One region of the Kitasatospora sp. NPDC085879 genome, then DNA from elsewhere that is predicted to be linked to it. Evidence: riboswitches for the same ligand, from Rfam matches in the RefSeq annotation. Region 1 holds a riboswitch; each other region holds the start of a gene.

Region 1 (9,163 bases):
CTCCACGGCCGCGGCCGGGAAGAGCTCGGTGAGCGCGTACACGCCCCAGGCCTCGGTCGCGCCGGCCTGCTTGGCGCGGCGCAGCAGCTCGGCGGAGGCGGGCGCGGAGCCCGTCCAGACCCGGCCGGTGAGGTGGTCGAGGCCGCGCAGCTGGGGCGGTGTCAGATAGGTCTCGGCGGGCGCGAGGCGGCGGACCTGCCGGCCGAGCACCTTGGGCGAGCGGGCGGGCAGGGCGACGGTGGCACCGGCCGCCAGCGAGGGCACCAGGACGAAGAAGGTGCCGCCGAGCACGGCCTGCCCGGCCTGCGGGCGGACGAGTGAGGTGACGGCGCGCATCCCGGCGGCGACCGAGGCCCGGGTGTGCACCACGGCGCGCGGGGCCGAGGTGGTGCCGGAGGTGAAGACGATCACCGCGTCGCCGTCCCCGTCGTACGGCGCGGGCGGGCGGCCGCCGGGGGTGCGCAGGGCGGGCGCGCAGCCGGGGCGCCGCGGGCCGACGGTCGCGACCGGTCCGAGGGCGTCGAGCCTGGGCAGTTCCAGCGAGGCGCGGCGGGCGAGGCCGCGGGCCCAGCCGGCCACGGCCTGCGCGGCGGCGTCGGCGACGACCAGGGCCGGGCGGGCCAGTTCGAGGCGGGCGAGCAGTACGTCCGGGCCGGCGGTGGGGTCGAGGACGGCGGCGCGCAGGCCGAGCCGGTGGGCGGCGAGCATCAGCGCGAGGGCGCGCGGGCCCGGGCGGACGGCGACGCCGAGGGTGTCCCCGGCGGCCAGCCCGTGGCCGTGGTGCAGCGCGGCGGTGTACCGGTCGGCGAGGTCGGCGATCTCGCCGCAGCGGGCCCGCACCCGGACGGCGCCGCTGCGGGTGCAGCCGAGGACGGCCGGGCGGTCGGCGCCCTCGCGCAGTACCCGGGTGAGGTGGTCGAGCACGTCCGGCTCCTTCATCGAGGGTCGACGGAACGGCCGCCGCTGCCCCGCTCCAGGTACCAGCGGGCGGTGCCGAGGACGCCGTAGGCGCGGATCCGGCGGGTGGAGTTCTGCACCACCATGTCGCGGCGCTGCACGATCGCGCCGGTGTGCCGGCGGACCCGGTTGATGAAGGTGCGGTCGGTGGGCGAGGGCCGGCGCGGCATGCCGCCGACCGCCTCGTACAGCGCCGCGGTGACCGCCATGTTGTTGCCGGCGTGCATCCGGTACGGCACCAGGTAGCCGTGCCGGCGGTGGTGTGCGGGGCGGATCCGGCCGAAGAAGGCGCCGGTCACCACCAGGGCGCGGAAGACCCGGCGGCCGACCGGGCCGTGCTCGTCGCGGCGGGCGGTGATGTGGCCGCAGACCAGTCCGCGGGAGGCGAGCATCCCGGCGCGGGCGGCGGCCGTCCAGCCGGGTTCGGGCAGGCAGTCGGCGTCGGTGCGGGCGAGCAGCTCGGCACCCTGCGCGATGGCGTGCCGGAACCCGGTGTCGACGGCGCAGCCGACGCCCTTCTCCGGCTCCACCAGGACGTGCACCGGGAACGGCGCCCCGGCGGCGAACTCCTCGACCACCGCGACCGTCCGGTCGTCGGAGGCGTTGTCCACCACCAGCAGCGTGAAGTCGGTGTCCCGCTGCGCGGCCAGGGCGCGCAGGGTGCCGCCGATCCTGGCCTCCTCGCGGTAAGAGGGGACGACCACCCAGAGCGCGGTCACGGCACCTCCCAGACCATCGTCATCAGGCTGACGCCGCCGCCGAGCCCGACCATCAGCACCTTGTCGCCGGAGGCCAGTCCGCCGTGGATCCGGTCGAGTTGGACGCCGAGGGTGGCGCTGGCGACATTGCCGAGCTCGGGCACGGTCAGCACCAGCTTCTCGGCCGGCACCCCGGTCAGTTCCACGAAGCGCTCCAGGTAGGGCACGGTCACCTGGTGGACCAGTACCCGGGCGTAGGCGTCCCAGCCGAGGCCGGTTCGGGCCGCCACCCGGGTCAGGATGTCGCCGCCGATCTTCTCGAAGACCCCGCGCAACTCCTTGCCCCCGCCGCGGAAGTAGCTGTACTCGTCACCGCGCGGGTGTCGCGAGCCGCCGCCGGGTATGCCGCCGACCGCCCAGTGCTCGGAGGCGGTCTCCGTCTCCACGTCCAGGATGCCGCCGCGCTCGACCGGTTCGACGACCACGGCCGCGCCGGCGTCGCCGAACGTGTAGCCGGCGAAGCCGTCCCGGAAGTCGGCGAGGCCGGACGGGTCGCGGCGCATCGCCCGGCTCGGCGTCTCGCCGGTGACCACCAGGGCGCGGCGGGCCCGCCCGGCGAGGATCATCGCGCGGGCCACGTCGATGCCGTTGAGGAAGCTGTTGCAGGCGTTGGAGACGTCGAAGGCGTGTGCGCGGGATCCGAGTTCGGCCTGCACCAGGTGGGCGGTGGCGGGCTCGCAGACGTCCCGGGTGGCGGAGGCGTACACCAACAGGTCGATGTCGAGCGGGTGGTGGCCGGCACGGTCGAGGGCGTTCCGGGCGGCGGCCAGGGCCAGGGTGGAGGCGTACTCGTCGTCGGCGGCGAACCGCCGGGTGACGATGCCGGTGGCCTTCTCGAACATCCGGTCGGGGAGCCGGAGTCCGCTGCCGGCCACCACCTCGTCCTGGAGCTGTTGCGACGTCAGCACCCGGGCCGGCAGGCCGGCGCCCACCGCGGTGATGCCCACGCTCGGAAATCGAAGGTCCATGCCCGCCATGCTCCCGGTGCCCGGGCACCCGCGGCCTGAGTACCCGTACTCAGGCCTGACCGGCGATCACCCCCAACCTCCCTGCTGGGATCCGGCCGTGACATCCGTCATGCGGATCCCGGTGCGGCCGACACTGCCGGGCGAACCCCCGTCCGCGGGATTCTCGATGCATCGGGAAGACCGGGCACCACCGACAGGGGAGCGGACACCATGGCCACCATCACCACCACCGCGGCGATCGACGAGCAGACCGGGCAGAGCGGGCAGACCGGCCGGAACGGCCGGAGCGAGGCCGCCGCGACGAAGCTCGACGCGCTGAAGCCGCTCGCGGTCGACGTCGCCGTCCCGCTCGGCGTCTACTTCGCCGCCCACAGCGCGCTCGGCCTCGGCCTGGTCGCCTCGCTGGCCCTCTCCAGCGCCGTCCCGGCCGTCCGGACCGCCGTCGGACTGCTCCGCGAGCGCACCCTCAACGCGCTCGCCCTGCTCATGCTGGTGGTCAACACCGCCGGCATCGCGCTCTCCGCCCTCAGCGGCGACCCGCGGCTGATGCTCGCCAAGGACGGCGCGATCAGCAGCGTCATCGGCATCTCGATCATCGTCTCGGCCTTCGGCCGCCGCCCGCTGATGACCGCCGGCCTCAAGCCCTTCATCGTCAAGGGCATCGCCGCCCGGGCCGCCGCCTGGGACCGGCTGGCCGACGGCTCGGCCGCCTTCCGCCGCCAGGAGCGCAACTTCTCGCTCGTCTGGGGCACCGCCCTGGTCGCCGAGTGCATCGCCCGGGTCGTCGGCGCCTACACCGTGCCGGTCGAGACCATGGCCTGGCTCGGCACCGTCTTCCTGGTCGCCGCGATCGGCGTCGGCATCCTCGCCGGCAACGTCTTCGCCGAGCGGATCGCCCACCAGGTCGTCGCCGACGCCGAGTGACCCCGGCCGCACCGACCACCGACCGCCGCACCGCACACCCGGGGGAACGACCGCCATGCGCGCCAAGGGCATCAACTACGACACCGGCTTCACCCCCGCGGGAGGGTCCTCCCGGCCGCACTTCGACCCGGCCGAGGCCCGCGCCGAACTGCGCACCATCGCCGAGGAACTGCACTGCACGGCCGTCCGGATCACCGGCGACGACCCGCAGCGGATCGCCCTCGCCGCCGAGTACGCCGCCGAGCACGGCCTGGAGATCTGGTTCGCGCCCTTTCCCTGCGGCCTGGACGAGCAGGCCATGCGGCCCGTCCTGCTGGACAGCGCCCGCCGCGCCGAGCAGCTCCGGGCGGCCGGCGCCGAGGTCGTCCTGGTGCTCGGCTGCGAACTCACCCTCTTCGCCGACGGCCTGCTGCCCGGCGCCGGCCTCGGCGACCGGATGGCCGCCCTCTTCCGCCCCGAGACCTGGCAGACCATGCCCGCCGTGCTCGCCCGGCTCAACGCCTTCCTCGCCGACACCGCCGCCGCCTGCCGCGCCGAGTTCGGCGGCCGGATCACCTACGCCTCCGGCGTCTGGGAGCGGATCGACTGGACACCCTTCGACCTGGTCGCCGTCGACGCCTACCGGGACGCCCACAACGCCGCCCGCTACCGGGACGAGCTGCGCGCCCACTTCGCCCACGGCAAGCCCGTCGCCGTCACCGAGTTCGGCTGCTGCACCTACGCCGGCGCCGCCGACCGCGGCGGCCTCGGCTGGGACGTCATCGACCGCTCCGTGGAACCGCCCGCGGTGCGCCCCGGGCTCGTCCGCGACAAGCAGGAACAGGCCCGCCACCTGCGGGAGCTGCTGCCGGTGTTCGAGGAGGAGGGCGTGGACGCCGCCTTCTGGTTCACCTGGGCCGGCTACCGCGCCCCGCACCGCCCCGAGGACCCGGCCCACGACCTCGACCTCGGCTCCTACGGGGTGGTGGCCCTGGAGAACGGCACCCGCCGGCCGAAGGCCGTCTTCACCGCCCTCGCCGAGGCCTACCGACCTGACCGGCCCTGACCGGCTCCGCCCGCGCAGCAGCCCGCCCCGCCGCACACCGCGGCCGGGCGGGCTGCCGCCGTGCTCAGGACTCCGCGCCCTCCTGGACGGGGATCGCCCGGCTCACCGCACGCTCGGCGGCGGCCACCGGCTCGGCCGGACGCTGCTGCTGGCCCATCGCGGAGAGCAACTGCCGGGCCAGGCCCAGCCCCGTCCCGCCCATGGTCAGCGCCTTGGCCATCATCTCGCCCATGCCCTCGGCGCCGTTCAGCAGCACCATGTGCTCCACATTGCCGAAGGCCTCCGCACCGGCCCGGACGATCTCCGGCCAGTTCTCCGCCAACTGCTGGGCGACGACCGCCTCCTGGTTCTCCGCCAGGGCCGCCGCCCGCGCCTTGATCGCCTCCGCCTCGGCCAGACCGAGGGCCCGGGCCGCCTCGGCCGTCGCCAGGCCCTTCGCCTCCGCGGCCGCCGCCTCGGCCTGGCCGGTCGCCCGGGTGGCCTCGGCCGAAGCCAGACCGCGGGCCTTGGTGGCCTCCGCCTCCGCGGTGGCGGCGATCTTCACCCGGTTCGCCTCGGCCGCGGCCTTCAGCTCGGTCTCCCGGGCCAGCGCCTCCGCCGCCGAGATCCGGGCGTCACGGTCGGCCTGCGCCTTCGTCCGGGTCTCGTACGCCCGGGCGTCGGCCGGCTTGCGGACGTCCGCCTGCAGCTGCTGCTCCTTGCGGTGCGCCTCCAACTCGGCGACCTTGGTCTCCTGGACGACGACCTCCTGCCGGGCCGCGGCCTGCGCCAGCGGACCTGCCTGCAGCGCCCGGGCCTGCGCCGTCTCCAGCTCGGCCTGGTAACCGGCCTGCTGGATACCGGAGTTGCGAGTGGCCTCGGACTTGCGGGCGAACGCCTCCTGCTCGGCCTCGGTGGCCCGGCGGTCCGCCTCGGCGGCGGCGATCCGGGCGTCCCGCTGCACAGCGGCGGCGTGCGGGGCGGCGAGGTTCTTGATGTAGCCGGTCGGGTCGAGGATCTCCTGGATCTGCAGCGAGTCGATGATCAGGCCCAGCTTCTCCATCTCGCTGCCGGACGCCGCCCGGGTCTCCCCGGTCATCCGCTCGCGGTCGCGGATCATGTCCTCGACCGTCAACCCGCCGACGATGGACCGCAGATGGCCGGCGAAGACGTTGTGGACCCGGTGGCCCATCATCTTCTGCTGGTCGAGGAAGCGGCGCGCGGCATTGGCGATCGACACCGGATCGTCGCCCACCTTGAAGATCACCACACCCTTGACGTGCACCGGGATGCCCTGCGACGTCACACACTCGACGTCCAGCTCGGCCTCGTTGAGGTCCAGCGAGAGCCGGCGCACCACCTGCACACCGGGCAGCACCAACGTGCCGCGCCCGGTGACGATCCGGAATCCGAGTCCGTCCGCGACACCCTCCGAGCGGTGCCGGGAACCGGAGATGATCAGTGCCTCGTTCGGCTCGGCGACCCGCCACATGAGCCTGAAGAGCACGACAAGGACGACGATGGAGGCCACGACGGCCCCCGCGATGCCGATGAGCATCGGCTGATTCCCCCTTCGGCGCACGCCGGCGTCCCGTGGCTGCGCTCTGATGTGCAGGAAGGCGCGGAAGCCGGCGGCAGCAGGAGATTCTGCGCCTGCCGAGATCGCCACGGAAGGGCCCGGCGCCCACAATTCGCCCAGGAACGCGTCAAGATTGCGTCAAAGGACCGCCGCCACGTACACCGTGCGCGGCGGCTGGTACTCCACGACCACCACCGGAGTGCCCACCGCCAGCTCCTCGCCCGGCACCGCCGGGTACGCCAGGAAGGCCTCCGTCCCCCGCCGTTCGGGGACGAACACCATCACCTCGCCCACCAGCCCCGGCCCCGTCCGGCCGGTCACCCGCCCTGTGTTGCCCACCATGCCCGCCAGTCTGCCGCGCCCGTCCACTGGCCGGAACCCGTCTGGACCTGCCCCGATGTGGCCGCTACGGTGTTGACGTCTTGTTGCAGGCATCCGCCTGCGACCAACGGGAGCTCGGAGCACCGGGCTGAGAGGGCGCTGAAAGGTCCGCGGTACACGGACCGACCGCTGCGCCGACCGCAGGAACCTGACCGGGTAATGCCGGCGTAGGGAGTAGAGGGTCTGATGACCACCTTTGAAGCACAGCCGCAGTCTGCCTCCGGCCGGGGCGTCAGCAGCGCGTCCACCGGCTACCCCACCCCGGCCTGGCGCAAGGCCCACCGCGAGGGCAGCCGCCCCGACCTCCGCGTCCCGTACCGCGAGGTCCTCCTCACCAACGGCCGCACCGTCCCGCTGTACGACACCTCCGGCCCGTACACCGACTCCTCCTACGAACCGGACGTGCGGCGCGGCCTGCCCGCCCTGCGCGACGCCTGGATCCGCCAGCGCGGCGACGTCGAGGAGTACGACGGCCGCGAGGCCCGCCCCGAGGACGACGGCATCAAGCACACCTCGCCGCGCGGCGGGAACCTGCGCAACCTCGACGCCGTCTTCCCCGGCCGCCCGCGCCGCCCGCTGCGCGGCCGCGACGGCGCCGCCGTCACCCAGCTCGCCTACGCCAAGCAGGGCGTGATCACCCCCGAGATGGAGTTCGTCGCCCTCCGCGAGGGCCTGGCGCCGGAGTTCGTCCGTGACGAGGTCGCCCGCGGCCGGGCCGTCATCCCGGTCAACGTGAACCACCCGGAGGTCGAGCCGGCGATCATCGGCACCAACTTCCTGGTGAAGATCAACGCCAACATCGGCAACTCCGCCGTCACCTCCTCGATCGAGGAGGAGGTCGAGAAGATGACCTGGGCGACCCGCTGGGGCGCCGACACCGTCATGGACCTCTCGACCGGCCGCAACATCCACACCACCCGCGAGTGGATCCTGCGCAACTCCCCCGTGCCGATCGGCACCGTGCCGCTCTACCAGGCCCTGGAGAAGGTCGACGGCAGGGCCGAGGACCTCAGCTGGGACGTCTACCGCGACACCATCGTCGAGCAGTGCGAGCAGGGCGTCGACTACATGACCGTGCACGCCGGCGTACTGCTGCGCTACGTGCCGCTGACCGCCCGCCGCAAGACCGGCATCGTCTCCCGTGGCGGCTCGATCATGGCCGCCTGGTGCCTGGCGCACCACAAGGAGAACTTCCTCTACACCAACTTCGAAGAGCTCTGCGACATCCTGGCGACGTACGACGTCACCTTCTCGCTCGGCGACGGCCTGCGGCCCGGCTCCATCGCCGACGCCAACGACGAGGCCCAGTTCGCCGAACTGCAGACGCTCGGCGAGCTCGGCCGGATCGCCCGCGAGCGCAACGTCCAGGTGATGATCGAGGGCCCGGGCCACGTCCCGATGCACAAGATCAAGGAGAACATGGATCTCCAGAAGGAGATCTGCGACGAGGCGCCGTTCTACACCCTGGGCCCGCTCACCACCGACGTCGCACCCGGCTACGACCACATCACCTCGGGCATCGGCGCCGCCATGATCGCCTGGTGGGGCACCGCCATGCTCTGCTACGTCACGCCCAAGGAGCACCTGGGCCTGCCCAACCGGGACGACGTCAAGACCGGCGTCATCACCTACAAGATCGCCGCCCACGCCGCCGACCTCGCCAAGGGCCACCCCGGCGCCCAGGCCTGGGACGACGCACTCTCCGACGCGCGCTTCGAGTTCCGCTGGGAGGACCAGTTCAACCTGGCCCTCGACCCGGAGACCGCCCGCGACTTCCACGACGAGACGCTGCCCGCCGAACCGGCCAAGACCGCGCACTTCTGCTCCATGTGCGGCCCGAAGTTCTGCTCGATGAAGATCAGTCGAACCATCACAGAGAAGTACGGCGACGGTGCGCCCGAGCCCGAGTACGACGCGGAGGCCGTCGAGGGCATGAAGGCCAAGTCGGAGGAGTTCGCGGCCCAGGGTAACCGGGTCTACCTGCCGCTGGCTGACTGACCTACAGACGAGCGCCGTCCCGAGCGACTTTCGCTTTCCGGGACGGCGCTTCGCTGTACAGGCCTACCGGGCGGCCGGATTGTCTCCGCCGAGCTCCGGCCCTCCTGCGCAGGCGCGCGGTGTCCGCATGTCCATTCAGGTGCCGGACGGCGTTGAGGTCTGTCTGCGTGAGCAGGCCACAGCCGAGGGCATCACAGTGGACGAGCTGGCCGTCGAAGAGCCGGCGAATCTCTTCGAGCTCCGCCCGGCCCGGGTCTCGGGGCAAGGGCGCGCTGCACTCGGGTGGTGCGGCGCCGGTCGCGCGTGACATCAGGCGTATCTGCGCGGAGAAGCGGACGACGAGTGAACCGCCAACCGTCCGTGCTCACCCGCCGCCGGGCATGGCTGGACGGCCTGGTCCGCGCCGGTGGCGCGTCGGCAGGAGCCGTTCAGCCGACGTGTGCGGCCGTGCTCTTCAGCGCCACCGCATCCGATATGCCTGCTCAGCCGTGTTCTTGGGCCGCTTGTGAGGACGCCGACCCTTCTGGGCCACGCGCGTGTGGAACGTCGACGCCGAGGGCGCCGACGTCACCCT
Region 2 (9,163 bases), on a different contig from region 1:
TCACGCAGCACAGACCGCCCGCGCCGGTGCCGATGTTGCCGCCGATCGTGCAGGACTCCCAGCTGGACGGGTCCGGCGGGTAGGCCAGGCCGTGCGCGGCGGCGGCCCGGGAGAGCTCGGCGTTGACCACCCCGGGCTCGACGACGGCGAGCCGGTTCACCGGGTCGATCTCCAGGATCCGGTTCATCTTCACCATCGACAGCACGATGCAGCCGTCCACGGCGTTCGCCCCGCCGGAGAGACCGGTGCGGGCGCCCTGCGGCACCACCGGCACCCGGAGCTCGGTCGCCGTCCGCAGCACGTGCTGCACCTGCTCGACGGTCTCCGGGAAGACAACCACGGCCGGCGAACCGGCCTCGCAGAACCCGGCCATGTCGTGGGCGTACGAGGCGACCACGTCCGGGTCGACGGCGACCGCCGTCTCCGGGAGCCCCGACACCAGCCGGTCGACCAGATCACCCACGGCAGCCTCCGCCTCTCGCGCATCCGTCCGATCTGCACTCTGCCCCCGTCGGGCGGGCGCGGCAAGGACGGTGCGCGAACACCGATCGGCACCCCTGACGGGCGGTCAGGGGTGCCGATCGGACGGGCGGTGCGGCCGCCGGGGTCAGTCGTGGTGCGGGCGGTCCAGCAGGACCACCTCGAACTCCTCCAGGCTGCGGACGGTGACACCGGCCGCCGGGGCGTTCTTGGCCCGCAGGGCCGCCTGCGGGCCGCGCGAGGCCTCCAGCGCGGCACGGTCGCGGAAGATCGTGCCGACCGAGGCGCGGCCCGCCGCGCGGTTCACCAGCAGGGTGCCGGAGACGAAGCCGTCGATCTGTCCCATCCCGGGCAGCAGGGTCTCGCGGAACCGCTCGACCAGGGCGTCGATCCGGGCCGGGTCGATGTCGGCACGCACCACCCGGAAGCCGGCGCCGGGCGAGGCCGGGGCGGGCGGGGTGAAGACGGCGGCCTCCCAGACGTCGGTGGTGACGGTGCCCGCGAACGGTGACAGCAGGGCGGCGCGGCGGGCCCGCAGCGCCTCGTCGCTGTCCCGCTGGGCCTGCTCGCTCTCCCACCACGAGCCCATCGCGATCTTCCCGAGCGCCCGGTCGGCGAACAGCCCGTAACCGCGGTAGCCGGGCTGACCGGTGAGCAGCCCGATGGCCTCGGCGCGCAGCGCGTCGAGCGCCTCGTCGATCAGGGCGGGGTCACCGGTGGTGTAGAGGGTGCGGACGTACATGGCTGCGGTTTCCTGTCGTCGGCCCGGCACCCTGGACGGCGCCGGGGTACGGGCACGGCACACGTCCATCGGACGGCGCCGGCCCGCACCCGGCAAGGCGGGCGACCCGTCCGGGGCATGCCTGCCTCCCGGGCTCGCCCGTTCCATGGCGCCCCGTCAGGCCCGCCGGGCCCGCCCAACGCCGAGGGCGGGCACCGACCGAAGTCGGTACCCGCCCTGAGCTGGTACTTCTTCCTCACACGCGGAGGGTGTGGGATTTGAACCCACGGTGACGCAAGGCCACGACAGTTTTCAAGACTGTTCCCTTAGGCCGCTCGGGCAACCCTCCTGGCGGAGGTCAGCCTAACGGGTCGGAGCGGGTTCGGTGCACTCCGTTTCCGGCCCAGAGTGTCCTCGGCCGGGGTCAGTTGTCGCCCTTGCGCTCGCCGAGGACGACGGTGGTCTTGGCGGCCTTGCCGTCGCGGGTGTACTCGACCTCGACCTTCTCGCCGGGCTTGTGCGTCCAGATCTCGGAGACCAGGGTCGGGCCGCTGTCGATCGGGATGCCGCCGAGCTTGGTGATGACGTCGCCCGCCTTGAGGCCGGCCTGGTCGGCGGGGCCGCCGGGGGTGACGGCCGGGGTGCCCTGGACGGCGGTGGTCTGGATCTGGGCGCCGTCGCCCTTGTAGTCGTCGTTGCGGAGCACGCCGAGGATGGCGTACACCGGCTGGCCGTCCTTGATCAGCGTCTCGGCGACCCACTTGGCCTGGTTGATCGGGATCGCGAAGCCGAGGCCGATGGAGCCGGCCCGGCCGTTGCCGCTGGTGTTGGACTGGATGGCGGAGTTGATGCCGATCACCGCGCCGGAGGCGTTGAGCAGCGGGCCGCCGGAGTTGCCCGGGTTGATCGAGGCGTCCGTCTGCAGGGCGTTCATGTACGACGCCTGCTGGCCGGTCTCGTCGCCGGAGGCGACCGGGCGGTCCTTGGCGCTGATGATGCCGGTGGTGACGGTGCCCTCGAGGCCGTACGGGGCGCCGATGGCGATGGTGGCGTCGCCGACCGCGACCTTGTCGGAGTCGCCGAGCGGCAGCGGGTTGAGCTTGTCCTTCGGCGGGTTGTCGAGCTTGATCACCGCGACGTCGTAGCCCTGGGCGCGGCCGACCACGGAGGCGTTGTAGGACGAGCCGTCGGAGAACTTGACGGTGAGCTTGCCGCCGGACGCCGCCGGGGCGACCACGTGGTTGTTGGTGAGGATGTGGCCCTCGGTGTCGAAGACGAAGCCGGTGCCGGTGCCGGACTCCTGCGAGCCCTGCGCCTTGATGGTGACGGTGCTGGGCAGCGCCTTGGCGGCGATGCCGGCGACCGAGTCCGGGGCGCGGTCGGTGACCTTGCGGCTGTCGCTGACGCTGACGGTGGTGCTGGTGCGAGTGGCGCCGCCGGAGCTGTCGTCGCCGGTGACCGCGGCGCCGATGGCACCGCCGGCCACGCCCGCGACCAGCGCGACCGCGGCGATCAGCGCGATCATGCCGCCGCGCTTGCGGCGCGGGGCCGGGCCGCCGGCCGACGGGTACGGGTACGGGTAGCCGGGGCCGCCGGGCTCGCCCGGGTTGCCGCCGCCGGGGCCGCCGGTCGGGTGGCCCCAGCCGCCGACCGGGTGGCCGGCGCCGAAGGGGTGGTGCACCTCGCCGGGGGGCGTGGGCCCGGCCGGCGGCGGGGCCGCGGGAGTGCCGTACGGGTCGGTGCCCGCGGCGGCCGGTGCCGCGTAGGGGTTGGCGTGCCCGGGCTGGGCCGGGGTGGCCGCGACCACCGGCGGCGGCGCGTCGATGTACGTGGGCACCGCCGGGGCTGCCGGCGGGGGCGCGTCGATGTACGTGGGCGCGGCCGGCGCGGCGGGCGGCGGCGCGTCGCCGTACGACGGCGCGGCCGGGGCCGGCTCGCTCAGCTTGGAGAGAGCGAGCGTGGGCGCGGACTCGACGACCGGCGGCGGCCCGTCGGCCGCCGCGGTGTCAGGAGCCGGACCCACCGTACGGGGCTCGCCGGAGGGCAGCTGCTGCTCCTCCTGCGGCCCGGTGGACCCACTCGCGTGCTCGTTGCTCACGGACGACCTCCATAGCTGACAGATCCTTGGCCCATAGTGTTTCGCATGGCTGATTCGGTTGCCGTAAGGAGCCTCCTGAAGAACATCTAAGAATCCTTAGGCGTCCCTGACAGGATGCGCCCGACCTGCGCCGGAGCGGGTGTGCGCGGCCGCGGCACGCGGCCGGCGGCCCGCGGTCCCGCGATGCGGAACGCGGGCGTCCGGGCCTTGGCGTCCGGCGCGAGGCCCGTTAGCCTGTCGTCCTCATCTGAACACGCGGGAGCTTGGACCTTCCAGGCTGAGAGTGCGCCGATCGACCGGCCGGGCGGAGCCCGGGCCCGGACGAGGGGGCGCTGACCGCCTGAACCTGTCCGGGTAATGCCGGCGTAGGGAGTTCCGGCCATGACGGCTGTTTCGCCTGCCCCTGTTCCCGATGTCGAGGCCGGCCGGCGCGTCGAGGCGCCGCTCGTCCTGGACACCGCCCCGCCGCGGACGCTCGACCTCCGCGCCCAGTTCGCGCTCTGGGCCAACCTCGGGGTCAGCCTGATCGGCTTCCAGAGCGCCGCCACCGTGCTCGGCGCCCCCGGCCACGAGCTGTCCTTCGCGGCCGCGGTCACCGCGATCGTCACCGGCACCGTGATCGGCACGGCGATGCTGGGCGTGGCCGCCCTGATCGGCGCCCGCACCGGTGCCCCGGCGATGGCGGTGCTGCGCGGGCTGTTCGGTACCCGCCTCTCCTACCTGCCGACGGCGCTGAACATCCTGCAGTGCATCGGCTGGGGCGTCTTCGAGCTGATCGTGATCGCGGGCGGCGCCCAGACGGTGGCCGGCACCCAGGGCTGGCGCTGGCTGTTCGTGCTGGTGGCCGGCGTGCTGACCACGGTGCTCACCATCTGGCCGCTCGGCTCGATCGCGGTGCTGCGCAAGTACGTGGCGATCGCGGTCGGCGTGGCGATGGTGTACTTCACCGTCCAGCTGGCCCGGCAGGGCTTCCCGGACCCGGGTGCGGGCAACTGGGACGGCTTCCTGTCGGCGACCGACGCGATCATCGCGGTGTCGATCTCCTTCGTGCCGCTGGCCGCGGACTACACCCGGCACGCGCGCACCCCGGGCTCGGCCTACTGGGGCACCTTCGGTGGCTACTCGCTGGCGCAGGTCTGGTGCTACGTGCTCGGCCTGATCGCGCTGCTGCAGTCGGGCGGCGACAGCTCGAAGATCTTCTCCTCGTTCACCGGTGTCGCGGCCGGCTGGGCCTTCCTGCTGGTGCTGGTGATCCGGGAGACCGACCAGTCCTTCGCCAACGTCTACTCGACCGCGATGTCGGTGCACAACCTGCTGCCCAAGGTGGACCGGCGGCTGCTCACCGGCGGTATCGGCGCGCTGGTGACGCTGCTGGCGCTGCGCGTCCAGGAGGGCGAGTTCAACGACACGTACGCGAGTTTCCTCTACCTGATCGGCGCGGTCTTCGTGCCGCTGCTGGCGGTGCTCGCGGTGGACTACTTCTTCGGTGCCGGGCGGAACGGCTGGAACACCGGGCAGGACGCGCCCGCCCGCTGGCTGATGCTGCTGCCGTGGGCGCTGGGCTTCGCCACCTACCAGTTCCTGGCGCCGACCGCGGTCGCCGGCTGGTGGACGGACTTCTGGCAGGGCCTGCAGTCGGCGGTGGGCTTCACCCCGCAGCCGTGGACCTCGGCCTCGCTGTTCGGCTTCCTGGTGCCCGCGCTGGCGACCTGGGCGCTGACCCCGCTGACGGCCCGCCGGCCGGCCCGCGCCGAGGACTGAGCGGACGGGCCCGCGAGGGCACGACGGCCTCCGTCCGGTGCCGCCGACCGCCGGACGGAGGTGTTCACCACGGGTTTCCCGTGCCGAATCCGATCGGACATCTACGCACTCGTAGGGTGTTGATGTGGACACTCAGAAGATCCGCCGCACCGCTCCGGCGGACTCCGGCCTCCCGGCGCCCGAGCGCTCGGCCGTCCGGGTCATCGCGCACCGCGGCTCCTCCGCGGCCCTGCCCGAGCACACCCTGGAGGCGTACGCCCGGGCGATCGAGGAGGGCGCGGACGGGCTGGAGTGCGACGTCCGGCTGACCGCCGACGGCCGGCTGGTGTGCGTGCACGACCGCACCGTCCGGCGCACCTCGGACGGCCGGGGCGCGGTGTCCGCGATGACGCTGGCGCAGCTCTCCGAGCTGGACTTCGGCTCCTGGCACTCGCCGGACACCCCGCGGCCGAGCGGCATCCTCACCCTGGCCGGCCTGCTCGAACTGGTCGCCGGGGCGGGCCGCCGGGTGGAGCTGGCCATCGAGACCAAGCACCCGACCCGGTACGCGGGCCGGACCGAGGCGGAGCTGGTGCGGCTGCTGGACCACTACGGGCTGCTGCCGCGCACTCCGGAGGAGTCCACCGTCCGGATCATGAGCTTCTCCGAGCTGTCGCTGCACCGGGTCCGCCGGGCGGTGCCCGCAGTGCCGACGGTGTACCTGCTGGAGCGCAGGCTGCCGGTGCTCGGCAGGACCAGGGCGCTGCCCGGCGGTGCCGGCATCGCGGGGCCCGGCATCGAGCTGGTGCGGCGCGACCCGGGCCTGGTGACGGCGCTGCGGCGGGCCGGGCACCGGGTGCACGTCTGGACGGTCGACGAGCCGGAGGACGTCGAGCTCTGCCTGGAGCTGGGCGTGGAGGCGCTGATCACCAACCGGCCGCGCGAGGTGCTGGCGCAGCTCGGCCGGTGAGCTCGTGAGCCTGTGACCCCGGTGGGCGGATGTGCACGGAGCGCACGGCGGGGCGCGGAACTACTGACGGATGCTCAGAGAACGCTCAATTCTTCGGACTTTCACAACAGACCGTAAGCGGTTTATCGGTGGTTGAATACCGTGAGTCGCGGGCCCTGGAAATGTCGGCCCACGATCGCCGAACGGTCGTTTCCGACGCATTCCCTGGGGGCATCCATCCCTCGGCAGATGCTGAAGGAGGTCCCGGGGGTGGCGTTGATGGTGGCGCGTGCTGTGCCCGAAAAGACAGGGCCGACTTCGTCGACCATGGCGGTGCCGCACGGTCCGGCCGGCGTCGGAGCGGCACGTCGGAGGATGCGCCGGGAGCTCGGTGCGCGGGCGGTACCGGAACCGGTCGTCGACGACGCGGTGCTGATCCTCTCCGAACTGCTCAGCAATTCCTGTCGGTATGCGCGTCCGTTGGGAAAGCTCGCGGAACTGGTCGAGCGGACGACCTCCGACATGGTGGACGCGGTGCTCGTCCGGTCGGTGACGGCGGCCCGGCACGGCGGCGCGGAGGTGGCGGAGGAATCCGCGGATCCGGGCGGCATCCTGGTGCGCTGGTGGACACACGCGGACGGGCTGGTGGTCGAGGTCACCGACGGCGGAGCGCCGACCAGGCCGCTGCCTGCCAGCCCCTCGCTGACCGCGCGCGGCGGGCGCGGGCTGAGCATCGTCGGCAAGCTGGCCGGAGCCTGGGGGGTACGCGACGCGCCGGGCGAGGTGACGGTCTGGGCCGCCCTGCCGGTGCGACCGGAGCGGCGCGACGACCCGGCGGCCTAGGCGCGCGGGGCGGAGCGGGCGCCGGGCGCCGGTGTGCCGGGTGCGTCCGCGCCGGGCCGGGGCGGGAACCTCAGTAGGCTGCGGGTGCACTGTCGCCGTTCCCGGGAGCCGCACCATGGCCAAGAAGGCCGCAAAGTCCTCGTCGCAGCCCAGCACCGCCACCGCCACCGGCGAGATCCCGGTCGTCGGTGCGCGCGAGAAGTGCCCGTGCGGTTCCGGCCGCCGGTACAAGGCCTGCCACGGCCGGGAGGCCGCGCACGCCGTGCAGGAGCTGGTGCACCGCCCGTTCGAGGGGCTCGCGGGCGAGGCCGACTGGGTCGCGCTGCGCGAGCTGGTGCCCGCCGCGACCGCTCCGCTGGCGCTGGCCGCGGGGGTGACGGAGGGCGCCGTCGGTGAGGTGCCGTCGGTGACGCTGGCGACGGTGCTGCCGCTGGCCTGGCCGGCGCTGCGCCGGGCGGACGGCTCGATCCTGCTGGGCCTGCAGACCCAGTCGAGCTCGGGCGACCTGAGCCGCGACCTGGCCGACGCGCTGGAGCTGGCGCTCGCCACCGAGCCGGGCACCCCGGTGCCGTCCCGCCGGACGGTGCCGGGCGGCCGCCGCCTGCAGGACCTGCTGGACACCTCGGCGGGCTTCGCCCCCACCGTGCACACCGGCTTCGAGTTCTGGCTGGACGACGCCGAGTCCGCGACCGGCGAGGTCGCCGCCTCGCTGGAGCGCGCCAACGCCTCGGTGATCCCGACCGAGAAGGTCGCCGGCGTGGACGCCGCCTACTGGTGCGGCACCCCGGACAAGAACCACCTGCGCTGGGTCATGACGGTGCCGGAGGAGAAGCTGCTGGACGCGCTGGCGCGGCTGTCCGCGGCCGGCCTCAGCTCGCTGGGCGAGGACACCAAGCTCGTCGGCTCGTTCCGGGCGCACGGCCTGACCGTGCCGGTGTGGGACCTGCCGCTGGAGTTCTCGGCGAAGGACTGCGAGCAGCCCGCGGCCGAGTTCGCGGAGCGGCTGGCCGGCGCGCTGGCCGAGACCGCGCCGCTGACCGCGGAGGAGCGCCGGGCCCGGGCCAACCTGGTGAGCCGTCAGATCACCCTGAACTGAACGGAAATGTGACTCCGGTCACATTTCTCCGGGCGGGACGAAAATGCCAGGTCGGCCATGGGCGGACAAATTGGCGCCCCGCCGGATCTTTGTTACTGTTTAAACAGTCCGGTCGCTGGTGCATCCCCCGTCGCCAGCGACCGGATTTTCCATTCCCGGCGGCGCCCCGCGCCGCCGATGCGCCACCGTCGTGCGCCGGGCTCAGTAGGCCAGTCGGCTGCCGTCCGGTTCGGCCGCACTCGCCGCGATCAACCCCTCCAGCAGCGTGCCCACCTGAGGCAGCCACAGGGCGTCCGCGGCCGGCGGCGACACCCAGTGCACCCCGCCGGCGCCGGTCTGCGAGGGCGGCAGCAGGACGTACCCGCCCGGCCCGTGGTAACGCAGTGAACCGGGCACCCACGGCCGCTCGGCGAGCAGGCCGCCCAGGTCCTCCAGCGTGAACGGCGCGACCAGCAGCGCGTACCGCCCGGGCGACGCCAGCACCGGACCGACCGGCACCCCCACGTCCGCGAAGTACCGCAGCACCCGCTCCCCCGCCGCGGCCGGCAGGCTCACCGCGCACAGCGACCGCCCGGTGGCGGCCACCACCGGCGCGCCCGGGGCCCGGTGCTCCCACCACCACTGCACCATGCGGCCGTCCGTGGTGGCCGCGGCCAGCGGCGGGTCGTGCGGGTGGGCCCCGGCCAGCGGACAGCGCGCCTCGCCGCAGGTGCACGGGCCGTACACCCCGCGGACGGCGCGCGCGCCCGGTACCACCGGCCAGCCGCGGTCCGCCGCCTCCAGCGCCGCCAACAGCAGCGCGCCCTGCTCCCGTCGGCGGCTCCCCGGCCACCGCAACTGCATCCGACGCATGGGCGCTCGTTCCTCTCCGCGACCGTGGGATCAGGACGACCGCCGACGCGGGGCGCGGGCGGTGTGAGACGAGGGAGGGGGAGGCGCCCGGAGGCTCCCGGCCGCGCGGCCCCTGGAACGAGAATCCCTCATACGGCCGGATGGACGCGCGCTGTGGGCCGCCGGTTCCACCGTACGAGTGAGTCGGCCCCCGGCCGGGGAGCGGTCGCGAGGCGGAAGCATACGATCCGGACCGCAGGTTGACCGAGCGTCAGCCCGAGCAGCCGCACGGCGCCGCCGCGGGCCCGCCCCGGCGCACCCGGCGCCGCACGCGACGACGCGCGCGAGCGGTCGGGAGAGACCGCGTCACGCTTATGGACATGCCCCGATCGGCCTGTGTACAAG
Region 3 (9,163 bases), on a different contig from region 1:
GAGACATGCACGTGGGACAGCGGGTGAACGGGGTCACGACGCTCCGTCGGCCGGACGCGGCGGGGCGGGACGGCGGCGCACCGATTCGGGGGCAGGTCAGGCGCCGGATAGTCTGATTGTCAGCCCAGTGATCCGGAGTCCCACCGTGCCCTCCCCCACCAGCCTGCCGACCAACCCGATCGACCGGGAGGCCGTGCGCGACCGCGTGAACGCCGCGCTCGCCGCGTTCATGGACGGCCGGAGCACCCTGCTCGCCGGCATCTCCCCCCAGCTCGGACCGGTCTCCGACGCACTGCGCGACTTCCTCCTCGACGGCGGCAAGCGGCTGCGGCCCGCCTTCTGCTACTGGGGCTGGCGCGGCGCCGGCGGGTCCGCCGACGACCCCGGCATCGCCAACGCCGCCGCCGCCCTCGAACTCCTCCAGGCCAGCGCCCTCGTCCACGACGACCTCATGGACCGCAGCGACACCCGACGCGGCCTGCCCTCCGTCCACCGCCGCTTCGAGGCCCTCCACCGGGACAGCGGCTGGCGCGGCGACCGCGAACAGTACGGCGCCAGCGCCGCCGTCCTGCTCGGCGACCTGCTGCTGATCTGGTGCGACGAGCTCTTCCAGGCCTCCGGGCTGCCGGACGCCGCGGTACGGGCCGCGAAGCCGGTCTTCGACCTGATGCGGACCGAGGTCATGGTCGGCCAGTACCTGGACGTCCTCGAACCCGTCGCCGGGGACTCCGCCGACGCCGGGGCGATCGACCGGGCGCAGACCGTCCTGCACTACAAGTCCGCGAAGTACACCATCGAACGGCCGCTCCAGGTCGGCGCCCTGCTCGCCGGCGCCGGGCCCGAACTCGTCGAGGCCTACGGGGCGTTCGGGCTGCCGCTCGGTGAGGCCTTCCAGCTCCGCGACGACCTGCTCGGCGTCTTCGGCGACCCCGCCGTCACCGGCAAGCCCGCCGGGGACGACCTCCGCGAGGGCAAGCGGACCCTGCTCGTCGCCCACGCGATGCGGGGGCTGGCCCCCGCGGACGCCCGCCACCTCGACGAGCGGCTCGGCGCGGCCGACCTCACGGCGGAGGAGATCCCCGTCCTGCGGGACCTCGTGCAGCGGAGCGGAGCAGCCGACCGCGTCGAGCAGCGCATCGAGGAGCTCCTCAAGCAGTCCCTCGCCGCCCTCGACGCCGCCCCCCTCACCGACGGCCCGGCCCGCCCCACCTTGCTGGCCCTCGCCGAAGCCGCCACCACCCGCAAGCACTGACGTCCGGTCGCACCCGCCCCTGAGTGGGTCTGCCCGGCCCTCAGGCGTTGCGGATGCGGCGTGCCAGGAAGGCCGCAGCGGCGCCCGGGTCCTCGGCGGCGGTGATGGCGCGGACGACGACGACGCGCCGCGCCCCGGCCGCGAGGACCTCGTCGAGGTTGGTCTCGTCGATGCCGCCGATCGCGAACCACGGACGGTCCGTCACGGCCTTGGCGGTGTACGACACCAGGCCGAGGCCGGGGGCCGGCCGGCCGGGCTTGGTGGGGGTGGGCCAGACGGGGCCGGTGCAGAAGTAGTCGACGCCGGCCTCGGCGATCGCCGCGTCGACCTCGGCCTCCGCGTGGCAGGAGCGCCCGATCAGGACGTCCTCGCCGAGGATCGCCCGGGCCGCCGGCACCGGCAGGTCGTCCTGCCCCAGGTGCAGCACCGGCGGCCGGGCGGCGTGCGCGACGTCCGCCCGGTCGTTGACGGCGAAGAGCTTGCCGTGCCGGCGGGCCGCGTCCGCGAAGACCTCCAGGTACTCCAGCTCCTGGCGGGCCTCCAGGCCCTTGTCCCGCAGCTGGACGATGTCGACGCCGTTCGCCAGCACCGCGTCGAGGAACTCGGCGAGGTCGCCCTGCTCGCGGCGGGCGTCGGTGCAGAGGTAGAGCCTTGCGTCGGCCAGTTGCTCCCGCGGGTCGGCCATCAGAGCGCCATCGCCTGGGCGCGGCGCTTGACCTCGGTGGCGCGGTTCTCGTGCAGGGCCTGGATGGGGCTGCCGGGCAGCGACGGGTCCTCGGTGAAGAGCCACTCGAGGATTTCCTCGTCGCTGAAGCCGGAGTCCCGCAGGACGGTCAGCAGGCCGATCAGGTGCTTGACCGTGCCATCGGGCGTGATGAAGGCGGCCGGCACCTGCAGCGACTTGTTCTCGCCGCGGCGGACGGCCAGCAGGGTGTTGGCCTTCACCATGTTGCGGACCTCGGTGACCTGCACCCCCCACAGTTCGGAGATGTCGGGCAGGTACATCCAGGCCGGGACCAGGGCGTCAATCTTGGGATCGATCTCACTCACGGCACCAGACTGCCACCTGCCGGGCCCCCAGCGCACGCAGCCCACCCCGCCGGCCCGGGACCGATGACGGATCGTGACCGGACGGCCGCCCGGTGTCGCCCTCCGCGGTCAGGCGGCCGCGGCCTTCAGCTGGACGGCCGGGTCGGCGGCCAGGACGGGGTCGAGCACGGTGCCGCGTTCGATGAGCCGCTTGGCCTGGTTGAGGTCCCGCGGCCGGTCGACGGCGAGCAGCGCGACCGGGGCGCCCCCGCGCAGCCACAGCACCGACCAGGACGCCTCGTCCGGGCTGCCGCGCCAGAGCAGGTCGTCGGCGTCGGCGTGCCGGCCGGCGTACTGGACCATCCGTCCGAACTGCTCGGACCAGAAGTACGGCACGGGGTCGTAGGGGGTGTCCGAGCCGAGCAGCGAGGCGGCCGCGGCCGCGCCGGACTGCAGGGCGTGGTCCCAGTGCTGGACGGCGAGCCGGGTGCCGGCGCGTCGCGAGGGATAGGAGACGCAGTCGCCGGCCGCCCACACACCGGGGGCGGCGGTGCGCAGCCGCTCGTCGACGAGGACGGCGCCCGCCGTGTCGAGGGCGACACCGGAGCCGGCCAGCCAGCCGGTGGCCGGGCGGGCGCCGATGCCGACGACGACGTGGTCGGCGGCGATCCGTTCGCCGTCGGTGAGCAGCAGGCCTTCGGGTTCGACGGCGGCGACGCCGGTGCCGCAGCGCAGGTCGACCCCGGCGTCGGCGTACCAGCGGGCCATCAGCGCGCCGAGTTCGGCGGGCAGTGCGCCGGGCAGCGGGGCGGGCCCGGACTCGACGACGGTGACGTGGCAGCCGAGCTGCCGGGCGACGGTGGCGGTCTCCGCGCCGATCCAGCCGGCCCCGACCAGGGCGAGCCGGGTGCCGGGAGTGAGGTCGGCGCGCAGCGCGAGGGCGTCGTCGAGGGTGCGCAGCAGGCGGGCGTCGGCGGCGCCGGGCAGGGTGACCGCCTCGGCGCCGGTGGCGATCACCAGGGCGTCGTGGGTGAGCGGGCCGGCGTCGGTGTGCAGGACGCCGGGTTCGAGGCCGGTGGCGCGACGGCCGAGCAGCAGGTCGACGCCGAGCTGTTCCCAGTCGATGTCGAAGGCGGTGCTGTCGGTCTTGCCGAGCAGGACGTCCTTGGAGAGCGGCGGCCGGTCGTAGGGGCGGTGCGGCTCGTCGCCGACGAGCGCGAGCCGCCCCCGGAAGCCGCCCTGCCGCAGTGCGAGGGCGCACTGGGCGCCGGCCATGCCGGTGCCGGCGACGAGGACGCTTTCGGTGCGGTTCAGCTCTGCCACGGCGGCCACCCTATCGGCCGGGATGTCCAGCCCGTGTACGCCCTTTCGGGGTGGGCGACACCCGGCGTTATGGTGGGTGCACACCACACGGGAGCCCGGTGCACCGGGCTGAGAGGCGGGCTGGAGCGGCCCGCGACCGTCCGAACCTGATCCGGGTCATGCCGGCGAAGGGAGAATCAGCGACGTGGCACGGTCCCATTCAGACGTGCTGGTGGTCGGCGGCGGCATCATCGGGCTCGGCGTCGCCTGGCGGGCGGCGCAGCGCGGGCTGGCCGTGGCCCTGGTCGATCCTGTGCCCGGCGGCGGTGCGGCGCAGGTGGCCGCGGGCATGCTGGCGCCGGTGACGGAGCTGCAGTACGGCGAGGAGCCGCTGCTGCGCCTGGGCATGGCGTCGAACGAGCGGTACCAGGCGTTCGCGGCGGAGCTGACGGAGGCGACCGGGCTGGACACCGGGTACCGGCGGACGGGGACGCTGGCGGTGGCACTGGACGCGGACGACCGCGAGGAGCTGCGCGAGCTGCACGCCTTCCAGGGCCGGCTGGGTCTGGACTCGCAGTGGCTGACCGGGCGGGAGTGCCGCCGGCTGGAGCCGATGCTGGCGCCCGGCGTCCGCGGCGGTCTGCTGGTCACCGGGGACCACCAGGTGGACGGCCGGCGCCTCGCGCGGGCGCTGGTCGCGGCCTGCGAGCGGGCCGGGGTGGTGCTGCACCGGGCGAGCGCGGCCGAGCTGCTGGTCGAGGACGGCCGGGCTGCCGGGGTGCGCACCGACGGCGGCGAGGAGCTCGCGGGCGACAGGGTGGTGCTGGCGGCGGGCTGCCGCAGCCACCTGCTGCCTGGCCTGCCGGAGGGTGTGCTGCCGCCGGTCAGGCCGGTGAAGGGCCAGGTGCTGAGGCTGCAGGTGCCGCCGGCGTACCGGCCGTTCCTGTCGCGCAACGTGCGGGCGGTGGTGCGCGGGCAGCACATCTACCTGGTGCCGCGGGCGGACGGCGAGCTGGTGATCGGCGCGACCAGCGAGGAGCAGGGCTTCGACACCACGGTGACCGCCGGTGGGGTCTACGAACTGCTCCGCGACGCGCACGAGTTGGTGCCGGGGCTGACGGAGCTTCCGCTGGTGGAGACCGGTGCCGGGCTGCGTCCGGGCTCGCCCGACAACGCGCCGCTGATCGGCCCGACCGCACTGCCCGGGCTGGTCGCCGCGACCGGCCACTACCGCAACGGGGTGCTGCTGACGCCGGTGACCGCCGACCTGGTCGGCGAGTACCTGGCGACCGGGCGTGTCCCGGAGCTCGCCGCTCCGTTCTCCCCCGAACGCTTCTCCCCCGACCGTTTCCAGTCGAAGGCCCTCGCATGCTGAACACCGAACCGGCGGCCGTCCCCCTGACCGTCAACGGCGAGCCGCGGGAGCTGCCCGCGGGCACCACGCTGGCCGAGGTGGTGGCGGAGGTGTCCGCCGCGAACACCGGGGTGGCGGCGGCGCTCAACGAGGCCGTGGTGCCGCGCGGTTCCTGGCCGGCCACGGTGCTCGGCGCGGGCGACCGGGTGGAGATCCTCACCGCCGTCCAGGGAGGCTGACCGATGGCCGACGACCTGTTCACGATCGCGGACTCGACGTTCACCTCACGTCTGATCATGGGCACCGGCGGCGCCCCCAGCCTGGACGTGCTGGAGCAGGCGCTGCGGGTGTCCGGCACCGAGCTGACCACGGTGGCGATGCGCCGGGTCAACGCGGCGACCCAGGGCTCGGTGCTGGACGTGCTGACCCGCAACGGGATCCGGGTGCTGCCCAACACGGCGGGCTGCTTCACCGCCGGCGAGGCGGTGCTGACGGCCCGTCTGGCCCGGGAGGCGCTCGGCACCGACTGGGTGAAGCTGGAGGTCATCGCGGACGAGCGGACCCTGCTGCCCGACCCGATCGAGCTGCTGGAGGCCGCGGAGACGCTGGTCGACGACGGTTTCACGGTGCTGCCCTACACCAATGACGACCCGGTGCTGGCGCGGAAGCTGGAGGACGTCGGCTGCGCGGCGATCATGCCGCTGGGCTCGCCGATCGGCTCCGGCCTGGGCATCCGCAACCCGCACAACTTCCAGCTGATCGTGGAGAGTGCGGGCGTGCCGGTGGTGCTGGACGCGGGCGCCGGCACGGCGTCCGACGTGGCGCTGGCGATGGAGCTGGGCTGCTCGGCGGTGATGCTCGCCTCGGCGGTGACGCGGGCCCAGGACCCGGTGCTGATGGCGGACGCGATGCGGCGGGCCACCGAGGCCGGCCGGCTGGCGTACCGGGCGGGGCGGATCCCGCGCCGGTTCCACGCCGAGGCGTCCTCGCAGATGGCCGGGCGCGCGGACCTGGACACCCGCGAACACCCGGCGTTCTGACCCACCGGCCGGCCGTTCGCGGACGGCATGTCTCAACATCGGCACAACCGGGCCCCGGGCGGTGCGTCCGGGGCCCGCGGTCACCCCTGCGCCCTACACTCCTCGGGTGGACATGACGCTCGACGACCCCCTGATCGGTGCCCTGCTCGACGGCCGGTACCGGGTGGATCGGCGCATCGCCGTCGGGGGCATGGCCACCGTGTACCGCGGGACGGACACCCGGCTGGACCGGGTGGTCGCGCTGAAGGTGATGCACCCGGCGCTGGCCGCGGACGGCGGCAACGAGTTCACCGGCCGGTTCATCCGCGAGGCCAAGGCGGTCGCCCGGCTCTCCCACCCGAACGTGGTGAACGTCTTCGACCAGGGGGCGGACGGCCGGGCGGTGTTCCTGGCCATGGAGTACGTGCCCGGGCGGACCCTGCGCGACCTGCTGCGCGACCGCGGGGCGCTGTCGGCGCGGGCCGCGCTGGACATCCTGGAGCCGGTGCTGGCGGCGCTCGGCGCCGCGCACCGGGCCGGCCTGGTGCACCGGGACGTCAAGCCGGAGAACGTGCTGATCACCGACAACGGCATGGTCAAGGTCGCCGACTTCGGCCTGGTCCGGCTGCTGACCGGCACGGAGGGCGCGGGCGAGGCGGTCACCAGCACCACCTCGACCGGCACGGTGCTCGGCACGGTGTCGTACCTGGCCCCGGAGCAGATCCGCCAGGACGGCCCGACCGACCAGCGGGTCGACGTGTACGCGGCCGGCATCCTGCTGTACGAGATGCTCACCGGCGCCAAGCCGCACACCGGCGAGAACGCCATGCAGGTGATCTACCGGCACCTGAACGAGGACGTCCCGCCGCCCTCGGCGTCCGCGCCGGGGGTGGGCCGCCAACTGGACGCCATAGTGGCCGCGGCGACCGCCCGCGACCCGGAGGCCCGCCCGTGGGACGCGGTGGAGCTGCTGGCCGCGCTGCAGCGGGCCCGCCGCACCCTCACCCCGGCGCAGCTGGACGCGGAGCCGCCGGCCTCGACCCGGCCGACCCCGCAGTACCCGACCGGCGAGGTCACCGCGGTGGTGGACCGCCCGGTGGAGCGCACCAGCGTGCTGGACGTGCCCGCCGAGCTGCTGACCCAGCCGCGGCCGTACGACGAGACGGCGCCGACCCGGCCGGGGCGCCCGCCGCGGCCGCCGCGCTCCCGTGCCCCGCTGATCTGGGGCGCGGTCGTCGCGGTGCTGCTGGTGCTGGTCGGCGGCGCGACGTACCTGCTCTCCGACGGGCTGTACGCGACGGTGCCGAGCGTGCTCGGGCAGACCGAGGCGCAGGCGGTGACGACGCTGGACAAGGCGGGGCTGCGCGGCGCGTTCAGCCAGCAGTTCAGCGAGACCGTCAAGGCCGGGCAGGTGCTGTCCACCGATCCCGGGGTGGGGGCGCGCGCCCGCAAGAGCGACCCGGTGAAGGTGGTGCTCTCCAAGGGCCCGGACCGGGTGCCGGTGCCGTCCGTGGAGGGGCTGCCGGTGGACGAGGCGCGCAAGGCCCTGACCGACGCCCGGCTGACCCCGGGGACGACCAGCGAGGAGTTCGACGACACCGTGCCCAAGGGGTCGGTGATCAGCGTCGAGCCGGACGCCGGCACCTCGGTCAGCCCGAACACGCCGGTCTCGCTGGTGGTCAGCAAGGGCATGCAGCCGGTGCCCGACGTGGTCGGCCTGAGCAAGGACGACGCCACGAAGGCGCTCACGGACGCCGGGTTCACCGTGCAGAGCACCGGCCTGAACCTCTTCGGCACCGGCAAGGTGTCCGGCCAGACCCCGAAGGCGGGCACCCCGCGCCCGCAGGGCAGCACCGTGGTGATCAACTTCGGGCTGTTCTAGCGGGGCCTGCCGTTCCGGCGGGGCCTAGCCGAGCGGGCCGTCGCCGGGGTTCTCCTGGTAGGAGTAGCGCTGCTCGGCCCACGGGTCGGCGAGGTTGTGGTAGCCGCGCTCCTCCCAGAAGCCGCGGCGGTCGGCCCGCATGTACTCGACCGCGCGCACCCACTTGGGGCCCTTCCAGGCGTACAGGTGCGGCACCACCAGGCGGACGGGGAAGCCGTGCTCGACGGTGAGCGGCTCGCCGTTGCGGTGGGTGGCGAAGACGGTCTGCGGGTCGGTGAAGTCGGCGAGCCGCAGGTTGGCGCTGTAGCCGTACTCGGCCCAGACCATCACGTGGGTGACGCCGGGGGCCGGCGGCACCAGGTCGAGGACGGTCTTGGCGGCGACGCCGCCCCACTCGTTGCCGAGCATGGAGAACCTGGTGACGCAGTGCAGGTCGCCGCGGACGGTCACCCGCGGCAGGGCGTGGAACGCCTCGAAGTCCCAGCTGTGCTTCTCGGCCGAGGCGGTCGCCCCGAACACCTGGAAGTCCCAGCTCTGCGGCTTGAAGCGGGGTACCGGTCCGTAGTGCAGCACCGGCCAGCCGCGCTGCACGCGCTGGCCGGGAGGCAGTCGCGGGTCGGACGGCTGCGGTGGTTCCGGTTGGTGCTGACCCATGTCTCCATGGTCGCAGACGGCGGGCGATGCGCGTTGCGCGCCCCTCGCGCACGCCCCCTCCACCGAACTCGCACATCGGCAAATCGGACAATAGCCATAGATCCGGGTAAGTGTGAACTTACTGGAAACGGACGGCGTCCAGTGCCACGATGCGGACAAACGACGGACGGCAATCAGGAAGGCACGTCATGCAGGGCGACCCCGAGGTCATCGAGTTCCTCAACGAGCAGCTCACCGCCGAGCTCACCGCCATCAACCAGTACTTCCTGCACGCCAAGATGCAGGAGAACTTCGGCTGGACGAAGCTCGCCGCCTACACCCGGCACGAGTCCTTCGACGAGATGAAGCACGCGGAGACGCTCACCGACCGGATCCTCTTCCTGGACGGCCTGCCCAACTACCAGCGACTGTTCCACGTCCGGATCGGCCAGACGGTCAAGGAGATGTTCGAGGCCGACCGGCAGGTCGAGGTCGAGGCGATCGACCGGCTGCGCCGCGGCATCGTCGTCATGCGGGCCAAGAACGACGTCACCTCGGCCAACATCTTCGAGTCCATCCTCGCCGACGAGGAACACCACATCGACTACCTGGACACCCAGCTCGAACTGCTGGAGAAGCTCGGCGAGCCGCTCTACCTGGCGCAGCTCGTCGAGCAGCCGGAGAGCTGATCG

What was found. A riboswitch is a leader RNA that binds a small molecule or an ion and turns the genes downstream of it on or off. The one in region 1 is predicted to bind thiamine pyrophosphate.
Region 2: linked by a shared signal. The riboswitch ahead of AB0P35_RS39375 (cytosine permease) and the one ahead of thiC (phosphomethylpyrimidine synthase ThiC) in region 1 are both predicted to bind thiamine pyrophosphate.
Region 3: linked by a shared signal. The riboswitch ahead of thiO (glycine oxidase ThiO) and the one ahead of thiC (phosphomethylpyrimidine synthase ThiC) in region 1 are both predicted to bind thiamine pyrophosphate.

The regions. Positions count from the first base shown of each region.
Region 1 covers NZ_JBFBJZ010000017.1:3,332-12,494, reverse strand. The annotation lists gene AB0P35_RS15410 (class I adenylate-forming enzyme family protein) at 1-924, opposite strand, end outside; gene AB0P35_RS15405 (glycosyltransferase family A protein) at 936-1,676, opposite strand; gene AB0P35_RS15400 (ketoacyl-ACP synthase III) at 1,673-2,683, opposite strand; gene AB0P35_RS15395 (VC0807 family protein) at 2,894-3,607, shown strand; gene AB0P35_RS15390 (hypothetical protein) at 3,663-4,652, shown strand; gene AB0P35_RS15385 (flotillin family protein) at 4,717-6,189, opposite strand; gene AB0P35_RS15380 (hypothetical protein) at 6,349-6,552, opposite strand; TPP riboswitch at 6,651-6,782, shown strand; gene thiC (phosphomethylpyrimidine synthase ThiC) at 6,778-8,589, shown strand; gene AB0P35_RS15370 (hypothetical protein) at 8,717-8,896, shown strand.
Region 2 covers NZ_JBFBJZ010000115.1:1,458-10,620, forward strand. The annotation lists gene AB0P35_RS39355 (FAD-linked oxidase C-terminal domain-containing protein) at 1-463, opposite strand, end outside; gene AB0P35_RS39360 (hypothetical protein) at 608-1,222, opposite strand; tRNA gene AB0P35_RS39365 (tRNA-Ser) at 1,465-1,550, opposite strand; gene AB0P35_RS39370 (trypsin-like peptidase domain-containing protein) at 1,626-3,299, opposite strand; TPP riboswitch at 3,545-3,686, shown strand; gene AB0P35_RS39375 (cytosine permease) at 3,681-5,060, shown strand; gene AB0P35_RS39380 (glycerophosphodiester phosphodiesterase family protein) at 5,263-6,009, shown strand; gene AB0P35_RS39385 (ATP-binding protein) at 6,238-6,831, shown strand; gene AB0P35_RS39390 (DUF5926 family protein) at 6,947-7,927, shown strand; gene AB0P35_RS39395 (bifunctional DNA primase/polymerase) at 8,129-8,779, opposite strand.
Region 3 covers NZ_JBFBJZ010000003.1:243,065-252,227, reverse strand. The annotation lists gene AB0P35_RS04380 (polyprenyl synthetase family protein) at 146-1,252, shown strand; gene thiE (thiamine phosphate synthase) at 1,293-1,937, opposite strand; gene AB0P35_RS04370 (Rv2175c family DNA-binding protein) at 1,937-2,302, opposite strand; gene AB0P35_RS04365 (FAD-dependent oxidoreductase) at 2,411-3,613, opposite strand; TPP riboswitch at 3,682-3,794, shown strand; gene thiO (glycine oxidase ThiO) at 3,789-4,958, shown strand; gene thiS (sulfur carrier protein ThiS) at 4,952-5,176, shown strand; gene AB0P35_RS04350 (thiazole synthase) at 5,180-5,977, shown strand; gene pknB (Stk1 family PASTA domain-containing Ser/Thr kinase) at 6,090-7,838, shown strand; gene AB0P35_RS04340 (sulfite oxidase-like oxidoreductase) at 7,863-8,492, opposite strand; gene bfr (bacterioferritin) at 8,681-9,160, shown strand.